DNA from 4 places in the Actinomadura sp. SCN-SB genome. Region 4 is predicted to be linked to each of the others. Evidence: riboswitches for the same ligand, from Rfam matches in the RefSeq annotation. Region 4 holds a riboswitch; each other region holds the start of a gene.
The links. Region 4 has a riboswitch for cyclic di-AMP ahead of ACGWYJ_RS32155 (CHAP domain-containing protein). Riboswitches for the same ligand answer to the same signal wherever they lie in the genome.
Positions count from the first base shown of each region.

Region 1 (3,189 bases), on a different contig from region 4:
CAAGCTCGAGCTGAGCGCACGGACCCTGCGGCGGAGGCTGCGGACCATCTGCGACCGGCTCGAAGTGAACACGCCGATCGAGGCCGTTGTGTGGGCGGCCCGCAGGCAGCTCATCTAGGACACGAACCCAGCCAGGGTTCACGCCCCGCCCGCCGGGAGGATACGGGCGCAGGACGAGCGAACACGGCAAGACAGAACGACCGGCAACAGAAGTAGGCGAACTCCGTCCGCCCCCGTTGCGGCGACGCCGCCCCCTCGCAGGTAGGTCCCTGCCGATGCGTCGCCGCGGACGTGGTTCCACGATCATCCTGGCTAAGGCCCCCCGCCGCATTCCTCCCGCTCCTCCGGGGCCGCCGGCGAAGACCGTTCCACCGCTCCCGATCTCGGGCGATCGCCCGAGTGGTGTCGGGCTGCGTTCGACCGGTGTCAGCAGATCTCAGGCGACGCGGACGGCGCCCGCGAACGGCCTGCCGGCCATCGGGGAGATCTTGACGACGTCCCCGGTCTGCGGGGCGTGCAGCATCTTCCCGCCGCCCACGTACATGCCCACGTGGTGCAGGTCGGAGTAGAAGAACACCAGGTCGCCCGGCTGGAGCTGGCTGCGGGAGATGTGCGTGCCCGCGTTCCACTGGCTGCCGGTGTAGTGCGGGAGGCTGATGCCGACCTGCCGGTACGCCCACATGATCAGTCCGGAGCAGTCGAAGGCGTTCGGGCCCGAGGCGCCCCAGACGTACGGCCGCCCGATCTTGCCCATGGCCAGCCGGAGCGCCTGCGCGGCCTTGCCGTCACCGATGACGGGGAGCCGGGCCAGTTCCGTGGGGTCGCGCTTGACGAGCGTCCCGCGGACCTTCTCGTACAGGGCGGTGACCTTCTTGCGCTGCGCGTTGAGGTCGGTGCGCAGCTTCTCGACCTGGTCGGCGCGGTTCTGGGCGGCCTTGCGGGCGCGCTGGGCGGCCTGCATCGCCTGGAGCATGCCCGCGACCCGGGTGCCGTCCTGGGCGGCGAAGAAGTGCAGCGTGGCGGCCTGGTCGAGGACGGCCTGCGGGTCCCGCGCGGAGAGGAACTGGGCGGTGGGGTCGGCGCCGCCCTTCATGTAGCTGGTGGCGGCCAGGGTCCCGACCTTCTCGCGGAGCCCGGAGAGCGCCTCCTCCTGGCGGCGGGCGTTGTCGGCGGCGACCTTGGCGGCCCGCTGCGACTGCTGGAGCTTGACGCGCAGCCCGTTGTACTGCTCGGTGAGCTGTTCGAGCTGGTCGGCGAGCTTGTACGCCTGGGCCCTGAGGTCCTTGGTGGACGGCTCCGGGTCGGCGTGCGCGGCGACCGGCTGGAGCACCGCCGTGGTCGCGATCAGAGCGCCCGCGACGGTGATCCGGAGCCCGGCCGCGGCCTTCCGGCGGGAAACGGATCCCGGGCGGCGGGGGACGGATCCAGAACCGCGCGACGAGTGACCAGGGCGCGACGACTCCACCAAATCTCCTCTCCTTCCACCGCCTACCGGGTTAGCTGACGGGTTCGGGCAAGGAGCGGCCCGTCCGCGGGTCGCGCGGATTAACCCCCCGGCTCCGGCCCGGTGTCCTCCCCGAGCGGCCGAAGTGGTGGGTCCCCGGTTCCCGGAACGCTGGCGGCGCCCCGCGGATTCGGCGGTACGGCCGCATGCGACGGCGGCCGGATGTCAGCGCAGGAGACTAACGGAGCGGGCGGGTGCTGCCAACCGGAACACCGGAAATCCTCGGTGAAACCGGGCGATTCAGATGCAGTTGGGGCTGTTGAGGGAGCAGTGATGTGTTATGGGCCACTTCGCACCGCCTGACCGGCTGGTCGTCCGCGCCGGGGCGCAGCCGCGTCACCTGGTCCGATAGCGTCGGCTGTTTGTGGATGTGGTGATCAGGCGTGCCCGTACCGCGGACGTCCAGGAGATCAGCCGGCTCATCGGCCAGTACGCGGGTTCGGGCCGCCGGATGCTGCGCAAGAACACGGTGGAGCTGTACGAGGACGTCCAGGAGTTCTGGGTCGCCGAGATCGCGGAGGCCGCCGGGGGGCGTCCCGGACGGGTGGTCGGGTGCGGCGCGCTCCACGTCATGTGGGAGGACCTGGCCGAGGTCCGCTCGGTGGCGGTCGACCGGGGGTACGGGGGGCGCGGCATCGGCCACCGTATCGTGACGCGGCTGCTGGAAGTCGCCCGGGAACTCGGCGTGCGGCGCGTGTTCTGTCTTACCTTCGAAGTGGACTTCTTCGCGCGTCACGGGTTCCGCCCGATCCTGGGCACCCCGGTTTCGCCCGAGGTGTACGAAGAACTCCTCCGTTCCTACGACGAAGGCGTGGCAGAGTTCCTGGACCTCGACCGGGTCAAGCCGAATACGTTGGGCAATACCCGGATGTTGCTTCGCCTGGAGGACTGACCGATGAGTAGATCCCCCCGCCGCGGCAGGCACTATCCTCAGCCGGGCCCGCCACCTCAGGGCCGGTACGGCCCTCCGCCGTCCTATCAGGGGTCGCAGTGGCAGCAGGGGCCGGCGGGAGGCCAATGGCAATCGCCTCCCCAGCAGAACTGGCAGCAGGACTACGGTTACCACGGCGCCCCCGACGTTTCCGAGGCGGCGAGCCTTCCCCTCGCGCCCATCCATCGGCGCGCCGCCGCGCGGGTTCTCGACAACGGGCTTGTGTCGGCGTTCGGATTCGCGCTCGTCGTGCCCGTCGTGATCGGGACGATCGGCCTGGGTTCGGCCGGAAGCAAGACCGAGACCGAGGGCGGTATCTGGAACTGGCCGATCCTGTTCACGCTCTTCGCCGTCCTGTCGGTGCTGCCGTTCATCTATGAGGCCGTGCAGCTCTCCCTCTGGGGCCGGACGCTCGGCAAGCGCGTCATGCATCTGGGCGTTGTCCAGGTACGGCCCGCGGGCGACGCCATTACGACGACCCAGGCGGTTTGGCGCGCCGGCATCGTGCATGTGGGCTACCAGATCGGCGTGTTCTTCTTCCTGGCGCTCGCCGTGATGGTGTGGGATTACCTCGCCTACGGAATGATGCTCGTCTGGATCGGGGCCCTGATGGCCTACCTCTGGGCGATCTGGGATCAGCCACTGCGCCAGTCCCTTCACGACCGTTTCTCCGGAACGCTGGTCATCGACGAGCGCGAGGGCTACGACGAGGGCGGGTACGGGCAGGGCGCCTACGGCGAGACCACCGAGTACC
Region 1 covers NZ_JBIMPP010000028.1:87,459-90,647, forward strand. The annotation lists gene ACGWYJ_RS19685 (LuxR family transcriptional regulator) at 1-118, shown strand, start outside; gene ACGWYJ_RS19690 (NlpC/P60 family protein) at 437-1,465, opposite strand; cyclic di-AMP (ydaO/yuaA leader) riboswitch at 1,469-1,650, opposite strand; gene ACGWYJ_RS19695 (amino-acid N-acetyltransferase) at 1,869-2,396, shown strand; gene ACGWYJ_RS19700 (RDD family protein) at 2,400-3,189, shown strand, end outside.
Region 1: it holds a riboswitch for cyclic di-AMP, as region 4 does, so the genes downstream of both, ACGWYJ_RS19690 (NlpC/P60 family protein) here and ACGWYJ_RS32155 (CHAP domain-containing protein) in region 4, are expected to answer to the same signal.

Region 2 (3,189 bases), on a different contig from region 4:
CAGCTCGTCGAGAAGTACAACCAGGTCAACCAGAAGTACAAGATCGCCAAGAAGAAGTACCAGGCGTCCAAGGCGTCCAGCGCCGAAGAGCTCGCCACCTACAACGCGTTGCAGGCGAAGGTCTCCCAGATGGCCGCCGACGCGTACAAGCGGGGCAACACCGGTGACGTCGCCGGTCTCGTGGGCGCCGACGACCCGCAGGCGGTGCTCGACCAGGCCGCGGTCTTCACGCACCTCGCCCGCAACCGCAGCTCCGAGCTGGCCCAGTTCCTCGGCGCGGCGCAGCGGGTGCAGCGCGAGCTGGCCCAGACCAAGGCCGCCTACGACGAGGCCAAGAGGCAGCAGGACGAGCTGAAGGCGCGCAAGGCCGTCCTCGACAAACAGGTCAGGAAGCAGAAGGCGCTGGTCGCCAAGTACGACCCACCGTCCGCCGGCGGCGGTGTCGGCGGCACCTACAACGGCCCGGCCAGCGGGCCCGCGCGGGTCGCGTTGAACTTCGCCTTCGCCCAGAAGGGCAAGCCGTACCAGTACGGCGCCGAGGGGCCGAACTCCTACGACTGCTCCGGCCTGACGATGAAGGCGTGGGCGGCGGCGGGGGTCAACATCACCCGTACCACCAACTCGCAGTACGCCGCCACCAAGCGGGTGGCCAAGAGCGACCTGCAGCCCGGTGACCTGGTGTTCTTCAGCAACCTCGGGCATGTGGGGCTCTACATCGGCAACGGCCAGATGATCCACGCGCCGAGCACCGGCAAGACGGTGTCCATCGTCAACATCAACTCCGGCTACTACGCGGCGAACTACGTCGGCGCGGGCCGGCCCTGACCCGGCGGGGCCGCCGTGGTCAGGGCCGGGTAGTCAAGATCGAGTCGAGCCGACGCCGCCGGATCGGGTTGTCCCTGGTCCGGCGGCTTTTTGTGCCCCTATTTGCCATCTCGCCGACCTTTGCTATCTTGTGTCCCACTCGCGGCGCCCGCCAGGCGTCGCCCCAGGTAGCGGCGCTTCTCACGCACCGCGCCTCCGCGGCACCCCCCAGGTGCCGTCCCCGCTCGGCACTCCCCAGGTGCCGCGTCACTTCAGTTCCACTCCAGTTCACTCAAGGCCGGCCCGGCCGCACCGTGAGCATCACGGCAGTGTGCATGGGCGCTTCCGTGGCGTTCATGGCGGCCCACCCATCGGGCCTCGGCCGTGGGCGATTCCTGTTCTTGGACGCCCCCACAATCCCGAAGAACCGACAACTCCCATAGCGCCTCGCAGCGCGGCCTGGAGCCAGGCGTGGCCGCCCGTCCCCGCTTCCCTGGGACGTCCCCGTTTCTTCCCCTGATCCCTTGGGGAGCCGGGGCGGCCACGCCGTCTTCGGCCGTGCGGCTTGACGGGCCTTGACGGGCCCGGCTGCGCTCACCCAACCCCCCACGGGCCCCGACCCCTTCGGGGAGCCGACCCAGTCCGAGATGTCGGCGTCCGGACGTACCGGACGCCCACCGCCGAGTCCGCGCGACGCGGAGCCGGGGACCCATCCAGTCCCACGGGGTGAATCGGCCGCAGGACGTGACGTCCAGGCCGTAGGGCACGCTTCCACGCCCGAACCCGACAGCTAACCCGGCAGGCGGTCATTGGAAGCCGAGGAGCCCACGTGGCAGCTAAGCACCGCTGTGCCAAGGGAAGGCACCGCACCCCCCAACCCCTGAACGTCACCCTCCGCACCACCGGCGGGCTGCTCGCCGGTGTCACGCTGATCGGCCTGGCCGCCGGGACCGCCAGGATCGCCGGGGCCGACGGCCCGTCCGCGCGAGCCGCCACCCTGGCGGCGGTGGCCCCCGACGCCGAGGTCGGCGTCCCGCACACGTCGCGGGAGGACGGCGAGAGCGAGAACGGCCACGCGTCCCTGGTCCGCGCCACGATCATGAAGCGCAAGGCCAAGGCGAAGCGCGTGCGGTCCATGCCGGGACAGTCCATACCGGCGGAGGCCGAGGCCGAGGCCGAGGAGCACGCGGACGTCCAACGGCAGGTGGCCGCGCCCAAGGCCCCGGCGCCGAAGGCCGCCCGGCCGGCGCCCGCCAAGAAGAGGGTCACCGCCGCCGACGCCATCAAGCTCGCCAGGGAGCAGGTCGGGATCCAGGAGGACTCCCAGGGCAAGACCAAGTTCCAGGAGTGGTACGTCACGACCAAGCGGGCCAGGGAGACCGCGCGGCGCGACGGCGGGCGCGACCCGAAGATCTACGCCAACGCCGCCTGGTGCAGCATGTTCATCTCCTGGGTCGGCGACAAACTCGGCCTGAGCGACCAGATCGGCAGCGACGCCTGGACGATCGAGCACGCCAAGTGGTTCCAGGAGCGGGATCGCTGGGGCACCAGGCCGAGGCCGGGCGCCATCGTCTTCTTCGCCTGGAACGGCTCCAAGAACCTCTACGCCATCGAGCACGTCGGGATGGTGATCAAGGACAAGGGGCACGGCACGATCGAGACCGTCGAGGGCAACACCAGCAACGCGGTCCGCGTGCGGCAGCGGTCCACCAGCACCGTCGTCGGCTACGGCTACCCCGACTACGCCAAGGGGTGACCGACCGGAGGGCGGCCGGCCGGGCCGCACCGCGCGCATAGGATCACGCGCATGGGCGCGGGAGGCGCGGGCTCGGTCCGCGGACGGGCGCGGGTCCCGCGGCGCACGGCGTCGATCGCCGTCGCCGCGGGACTCGCCGTCTGCGTGCTCGGCGGCCTGGGCCTGGCCGGTGCCCGTCCCGGCGACGGCCGGTCCGGCGCCCCCGGCGCGGCCCGGGAAGCCGTGGCGCCGCCCGACCGGAACGCGATAGGCGCCGTCCTGGCCAACCGTGCCCGCGCGGTACGCGACCGCGACCGGATCGCCTTCATGGCGACCCTCGCCTCGGCGCCCGCGCCCTACCGGCAGGCCCAGGCGGTGATGTTCGACAACCTGCTCAAGCTGCCGCTGCGGGACTGGCGGGAGGACTTCACGTCCCTGGAATCCACCGGAGGCGGCGCCGCCGTCGTCAGGATCCGGCTGACCTACACCCTCCGCGGCCACGACGCCGAGCCCGTCGCCCGTACCCGGTACCTGGTGTTCGCGCCGCGTCCCGGCGGCTGGGCGGTCGTCGGGGACGGGACGGCGCGCGGTCACGCCGACGACGCCGAGATCTGGGACGGCGGCCCGCTGACCGTCGTCCGCGGCCGCTC
Region 2 covers NZ_JBIMPP010000027.1:38,288-41,476, reverse strand. The annotation lists gene ACGWYJ_RS19055 (NlpC/P60 family protein) at 1-825, shown strand, start outside; cyclic di-AMP (ydaO/yuaA leader) riboswitch at 1,473-1,624, shown strand; gene ACGWYJ_RS19050 (CHAP domain-containing protein) at 1,634-2,560, shown strand; gene ACGWYJ_RS19045 (hypothetical protein) at 2,612-3,189, shown strand, end outside.
Region 2: it holds a riboswitch for cyclic di-AMP, as region 4 does, so the genes downstream of both, ACGWYJ_RS19050 (CHAP domain-containing protein) here and ACGWYJ_RS32155 (CHAP domain-containing protein) in region 4, are expected to answer to the same signal.

Region 3 (3,189 bases), on a different contig from region 4:
TGTCGTCGGACCGGGAGTTCTCCCCGACGATCATGCCTTCGTAGACCTCGGTGGTGGGGCCGACGAAGAACGTCCCGCGCTCCTGGAGGTTGATGATCGCGTACGCGGTGGCGGCGCCGTGCCGGTCGGCGACCAGCGAGCCGGACGGACGGGTGCGCAGCTCGCCGAACCAGGGCTCGTAGCCCTCGAAGACATGGTGGGCGATCCCGGTGCCGCGGGTCTCGGTCATGAACTCGGTGCGGAACCCGATCAGGCCGCGCGCCGGGACCAGGAACTCCATCCGGATCCAGCCGGTGCTCTGCCGCCTCGTGGGGGACGACCCCCCCGACCCCCCGATGTTCCCGTAGTTGGTCATCTGCTCCATCCGTCCCTTGCGGACGGCCATGAGCTGGGTGACCGCGCCCAGGTGCTCCTCGGGGATGTCGATGGTCAGCCGCTCCACCGGCTCGTACCGCTTGCCGTCGATGTCCTTGGCGACGACCTGCGGCTTGCCGACGGTCAGCTCGTAGCCCTCCCGGCGCATGTTCTCCACCAGGATCGCCAGCGCCAGCTCGCCACGGCCCTGCACCTCCCAGGTGTCGGGACGCTCGGTCGGCAGGACGCGCAGGGAGACGTTGCCCACCAGCTCCCGGTCGAGCCGGTCCTTGACCAGCCGGGCGGTGACCTTGGTGCCCTTCTCCCGGCCCGCGAGGGGGCTGGTGTTGGTGCCGATGGTCATCGAGATGGCCGGCTCGTCCACCGTGATCAGCGGCAGCGGGCGCGGGTCGTCCGGATCGGCCAGGGTCTCACCGATCATGATCTCGGGGATGCCGGCCAGCGCGATGATGTCGCCGGGCCCGGCCTCGTCGGCGGGCTTGCGGGTGAGCGCCTCGGTCATCAGCAGCTCGCTGATCCGGACCCGTTCCACGCTGCCGTCACGCCGGCACCAGGCGACCTGCTGGCCCTTCTTGATCGTCCCGGAGTGGACGCGGCACAGCGCGATCCGGCCCAGGTAGCTGGAGGCGTCCAGGTTGGTGACGTGCGCCTGGAGCGGGGCGTCGGGGTCGTAGGACGGCGCGGGGATGGTGCTCTTGATCACCTCGAACAGCGGCTCCAGGTCGGCGCTGTCGGGCAGCTCGCCGTTGCCGGGCTTGGTGAGGGACGCGCGGCCGGCCCGCCCGGAGGCGTAGACGATCGGGAAGTCGATCTGGTCCTCGTCGGCGTCGAGGTCCATGAACAGCTCGTAGGTCTCGTCCACGACCTCGTCGATGCGGGCGTCGGCGCGGTCGGTCTTGTTGACGACCAGGATCACCGGGAGCCGCGCGGCCAGCGCCTTGCGCAGCACGAACCTGGTCTGTGGCAGCGGGCCCTCGCTGGCGTCCACCAGCAGCACCACGCCGTCCACCATGGACAGCCCGCGCTCCACCTCGCCGCCGAAGTCGGCGTGGCCGGGGGTGTCGATGATGTTGATGGTCATCCCGGCGTGCCGGACGGCGGTGTTCTTGGCCAGGATCGTGATGCCCTTCTCGCGCTCCAGGTCGCCGGAGTCCAGGACGCGGTCGTCCACGTCCTGGTTCTCGCGGAACGCGCCGGACTGCCAGAGCATGGCGTCGACCAGCGTCGTCTTGCCGTGGTCGACATGGGCGACGATCGCGACGTTCCGGAGGTCATCGCGCGTGGAGATGGGCATGCGGGCTCGCCTTGGGGTCAGGTTCGGGGATCGCCGCAGACGCGCGGCCTTCTCAGTCTACTTGGCCGGACGGGGTCCTGCGCGGCCTCCGGTCACCCTTTCGCCCCATCCGGTGGATTTGGTCTATTTGGCCACTTTTGCCGGTTCTCTGTACAGTCCTGCAGATCCGGTCGTTCGGCGTCCCGCCCCCGGGACGACGGCCGGACCGCCGAGTCCCGCAAGGGAACCGGGGACCCAGAGCTAGCCCCGGGGTGAATCGGCGCGTGTGCCCGTGACGCGCGCCGTAGGGCGACTCCTGGCCCGAACCCGTCAGCTAACCCGGTAGGCGGAGAAGGAGAGGAGAGCACGGTTTGACACCGGCACCCCGTGAACGCCGTTTCGCCATGCCCGCCATCGCCTCCGCCGCCGTCGTCGTCTTCGGCGCCGGAGCCCCCATCGCCGCCCAGGCGGCCGTCCGTCCCGCGCACGCGCCGGCCGCCGCCTCCGCCGCCGCGCTCGCAGCGGCGCCTTCGCCCTCGGCCTCGTCCTCGGCCCGGACGTCCAGGAAGCCCACCGAGGGCGAGCTGCGCAAGCGGCTGGACGCGCTGAACACCGAGGCCGAGAAGCTCACCGAGCGCTACAACAAGGCCCGGGTCGACCTGGACAGGGCACGGCGCGCCGAGCAGGACGCCGCGAAGACGGCCGCCGCGCTGGAGGCCCAGGTCGCCCCGGCACGGCAGGAACTCGCCAGGCTCGCCGCCGCCGACTACATGACCGGCGGCCCCGACATGCTGTTCAGCGGCGGCGACACCGGCGGGCTCGCCGCCTCGGCCTACCTGGCCCGGAACCAGGCCGCCGTCGTCAACCGGCTCCAGGCGCAGATCGACCGGGCCAACGCCGCCCGCCGCGCCGCCGCCGCGCACACCGCCCAGGTCCGGCGGGCGGCGGCGGAGGCCGAGACCGCCCGCGCCGCCGCCAAGGCCAAGGTGGACGAGGTCACCAAGCAGCTCGACAAGCTGACCACCACCATCGCCAAGGACCCCCGCACCGGTCTCAAGGCCACCGTCAAGGGCTCCGGTCTGCCCGCCAAAATGGCCCGCAAGGCGCTCACCAAGCTCGGCAGCCCCTATGTCTGGGCCGCCGCCGGACCGAACAGCTTCGACTGCTCGGGACTGGTCGTCTGGGCGTACGCGCAGGTCGGCAAGAGCGGCCTCCCCCACTACACCGGCGCCCTGGTCAACGAGGGCACGAAGGTGAGCCGGGACCGGCTGCGCTCCGGCGATCTGGTCTACTTCGGCGCGAGCCTCCACCACATGGGCATCTACCTGGGCGACGGCATGTTCCTGCACGCCCCGCAGACCGGCGACGTGGTCAAGATCTCGAAGCTGTCGGACCGTTCCGACTTCGCCGCCGCCAACCGCATCGAGTGACCCTTCACGGCGCTCGGGGCGCTCAGGGCGCGGCGTTCAGCAGATGGGGGCGGACGGCCTCCACCACCGGGAGGTCGCCGGGCAGCCAGTCCACCGAGTAGAGATCGTCGG
Region 3 covers NZ_JBIMPP010000005.1:21,672-24,860, forward strand. The annotation lists gene typA (translational GTPase TypA) at 1-1,669, opposite strand, end outside; cyclic di-AMP (ydaO/yuaA leader) riboswitch at 1,866-2,013, shown strand; gene ACGWYJ_RS04680 (C40 family peptidase) at 2,020-3,078, shown strand; gene ACGWYJ_RS04685 ((deoxy)nucleoside triphosphate pyrophosphohydrolase) at 3,101-3,189, opposite strand, start outside.
Region 3: it holds a riboswitch for cyclic di-AMP, as region 4 does, so the genes downstream of both, ACGWYJ_RS04680 (C40 family peptidase) here and ACGWYJ_RS32155 (CHAP domain-containing protein) in region 4, are expected to answer to the same signal.

Region 4 (3,189 bases):
TGAGGGGTTCGCCCCCGTCCGTATCGGCGACGCATGGGGTGCGTCACCAGATGGGGACAGACAGTATCAAACATCCAGCTCAGGGCAAATCCTGGGCAAACGCACTGTCCGAGGTACAAAAACCCGTCCTAGGGGGCATCTATTCCGGTTCTGGCCGGTCTCCCCTCGCTGCGGTGGCCGAGACTGGCGCGAAAGGGCGGTGGGCAGGGCGTATCGAACGGCCATGCAGGCACCCGCCTGCGCGCCATTGGGCGCAACGATGACCGCCACGCCCGCCCGACGCGGCTTTTTGCGGGGATGCCGGGGATACCGGGGATGAGACCCTTGATCGTGACCTTTGAGGCCGAAGTGAAACTTGGGGCAAAAGGGGACAGGTTCGGCATGGTGACGAGGGTCCTCAGCCTGGATCGGCCGATCCCGGTGAGGCTCCTCCTGCGCGCTGGGGGAAGGTGAGAGTCTCCCACTCGTTAACTCAAACAGGCCTGTTCGGGTTCTTGTTAGGATGCGCTCATGGCGCAGGGTGCGGACGTGCGGGGGCGGCGAGCCGGAGAGCGCAGGCGGGCGGATGCGGAGCGGAATCTCGCGGCGATCGTCTCCGCGGCCACCGAGTGCTTCGCCCGCGATCCGGACATCAGTATGAGCGACATCGCCAAGGCGGCCGACGTGGCCCGGGTCACTCTGTACGGGCACTTCGCCTCCCGTGAGGACCTGCTAAGAGCGGTCCTGGCCGCGTCCATCGCCGAGGGCACGAACGTCGTCGAGGAGGCCGCGCCCGCGCAGGGGCCGCCGGCCGAGGCGTTCGCCCGGCTGATCCGCACCTGCTGGCCGCTGCTCAACCGATTCGGCAGCCTGCACACCGCCGCGCAGCACGCCCTCACCGCCGAGGAGGTGCGGCGCTACCACGACGAGCCGATGGCCCACGTGGAACGCCTTATCGTCCGAGGCCGGGAAGCTGGGGTCTTCCGCGCTGACCTCCCCGTCGACTGGCTGGTGACCACGGTTTACTCGTTGCTGCATGCGGCCGCCGACGAGGCCGCCGCCGGACGGATGATTGCGGAGAGCGTGGGCGAGATTCTGGAGAAGACCTTGCTCGGCGTGCTCATGCCGGTCCGGTGAGGTCTGCCTGCGGCGCCAGGCCGTTGGTGAGGTCAAGAACCGCATCAACGTGCCACCCTGACTCAGTAGAAGAGCCCAGGTGGGGGCAAACCGTACTTTAGTGAACGAAAGAGATCTTCCTGCATGCGGAGGCAGCAGTGCGCTGCTCATGCCCGCGGCGACGTACGCGTACCTCGTCCCGGTCAGGCGGTCCATTCCATCGTAGTTTGGCTCGTGATCTACCTCCGCCCGGGAGGTCGAGCCACCCGCCGAGTCCTGTCGGCACGTGCCATGCAGCTCTCCCTTTGCCGCCTACCTGCCGGGGGAGCCGGGGACCCATGTTCCTGAGGTGAATCCGCCCATGCGCGGTAGGGCTCTCCTGGCCCGAACCCGTCAGCTAACCCGAAGCAGGACGCATGGGGCACCAAGCCCGAACCGGGCGCGCTGGTGTTCTTCGCATGGTCCGGCTCGAAGGATCTCGACGCCATCCAGCACGTCGGGATCGTGGAGAAGGTGAACGGCTCCACCATCCGCACCATCGAGGCCAACACCGACGGCATTCACCTCAAGCGCAAGACCCGCGACACCGACTCCGTGGTGGGGTACGGCTACCCAGGCAAGGTGAAGGTCGTCGGCAAGGAGTTGCCGTCGGAGCGGCCCGCGACGAATCGTGACTACTTGCCCAAGCACGCTGCACAGGCACCTGGGATTCAAGGCGTCAAGCCCGAGCCGGTGGGCGAACTGACCGTCACATGTCATGCCGAGCCGGCCAAGCCGGATACACCGGTGGTAACGCAGGATACCGTCCTGGGCGGGCTGGTAGGAGTCGCAGTGGTCGGCGCCGTCGCGGTCTCAGCGGGCAAGGCCGCCGCGGCACGCGTACCCACCGAGGCGCCGGTGCGCATCCGCAAGCGCGGCAAACACCACCGCATGCCCGTCTCCCTGCCGGTCGACATGACGACAGGCGATCTCGACGAGGCCGAGGCGAGGACGATCCCCATGCCGACGATCAGCGCGGACGTCGCAGCGGAGGCCGAGGACCAGGAGTTCTGGAGCAGGATCTCCACTCTCGCCGACGACCAGGAACTGGCCTTCTGGGACTCGCTGCACGCAGAGCTGGGTCCGCTGGCCACCTCTCGACGGTCGTCGGGCGCCGGGGACTCACTGCCGAACGGGGTCGAGCAGCCGATGTGAGACCTGGGGCCGGCCCGCTGACCGCCTTAACGTCGTTTCGGGCGACCCGGGAAAATGCAGGTCAGCTACCGACTTCTTGCACGATGCCACCTAGTACTAGGGCTTGTAGTAGCTTGTCCTCGATCAAGGCAGGGGAAGGCTGAGGAGGACCTCGTGCATCGGATGCCGGTACGCGCCGCGGTGATGGTCTTCATCGCCGGATCAGGTCTGCTCACGACTGGGGCCGTCCAGGCGGCGCCCGCTCCGGATCCGGAGAAGCTGGGGCGTCAGGCCGAGATCCTCACCGAGCAGTACAACGGGAAGCGCCTTGCGCTGAAGAAGGCGCGCCTGGCCCAGCGTGCTGCGGAACGGCAGGCGCAACAGGCTGGTGCCGAGTACGAGACGGCACGTCTCAAGGCCGGGGCCCTGGCCGCCTCGCAGTACATGATGCCCGGAGCGGAGTCCGAGGTCTCCCTCTTCACCGGGGACGACGTCCAAGCGGCGCTGGACCAGTCGGCGGCCTCCCGCTACCTGGCCGCGCAGCAAGTCCAGCAGCTGCGCCAGCTGGCGCTCACCCGGATGCGATACGAGCGCAGTGCCGGCGCCGCTCGCGCACGCACCGCCGAGATCCAGAAGCTCACCAAGGACCTGGCCGCCAAGAAGGCCAAGATCGAGAAACTGATCAGCAAGATCCCGGCGTCGCGCGGCGGGACGGGCGGGGCACCGCCGGTGTCGTCACCGGCATCCGGAAAGGCCGCGGTCGTCGTGAACGCCGCCCTGTCACGCGTGGGCAAGCCGTACGTGTACGGCGCGGCAGGCCCGAACTCCTTCGACTGCTCAGGCCTGATGCTCTGGGCGTACGCCAAGGTTGGCATGAGCCTGCCGCACTACACCGGCGCGCAGTACAACATGGGGACACGC
Region 4 covers NZ_JBIMPP010000070.1:23,687-26,875, reverse strand. The annotation lists gene ACGWYJ_RS32160 (TetR/AcrR family transcriptional regulator) at 511-1,116, shown strand; cyclic di-AMP (ydaO/yuaA leader) riboswitch at 1,425-1,500, shown strand; partial or broken gene ACGWYJ_RS32155 (CHAP domain-containing protein) at 1,525-2,289, shown strand; gene ACGWYJ_RS32150 (C40 family peptidase) at 2,452-3,189, shown strand, end outside.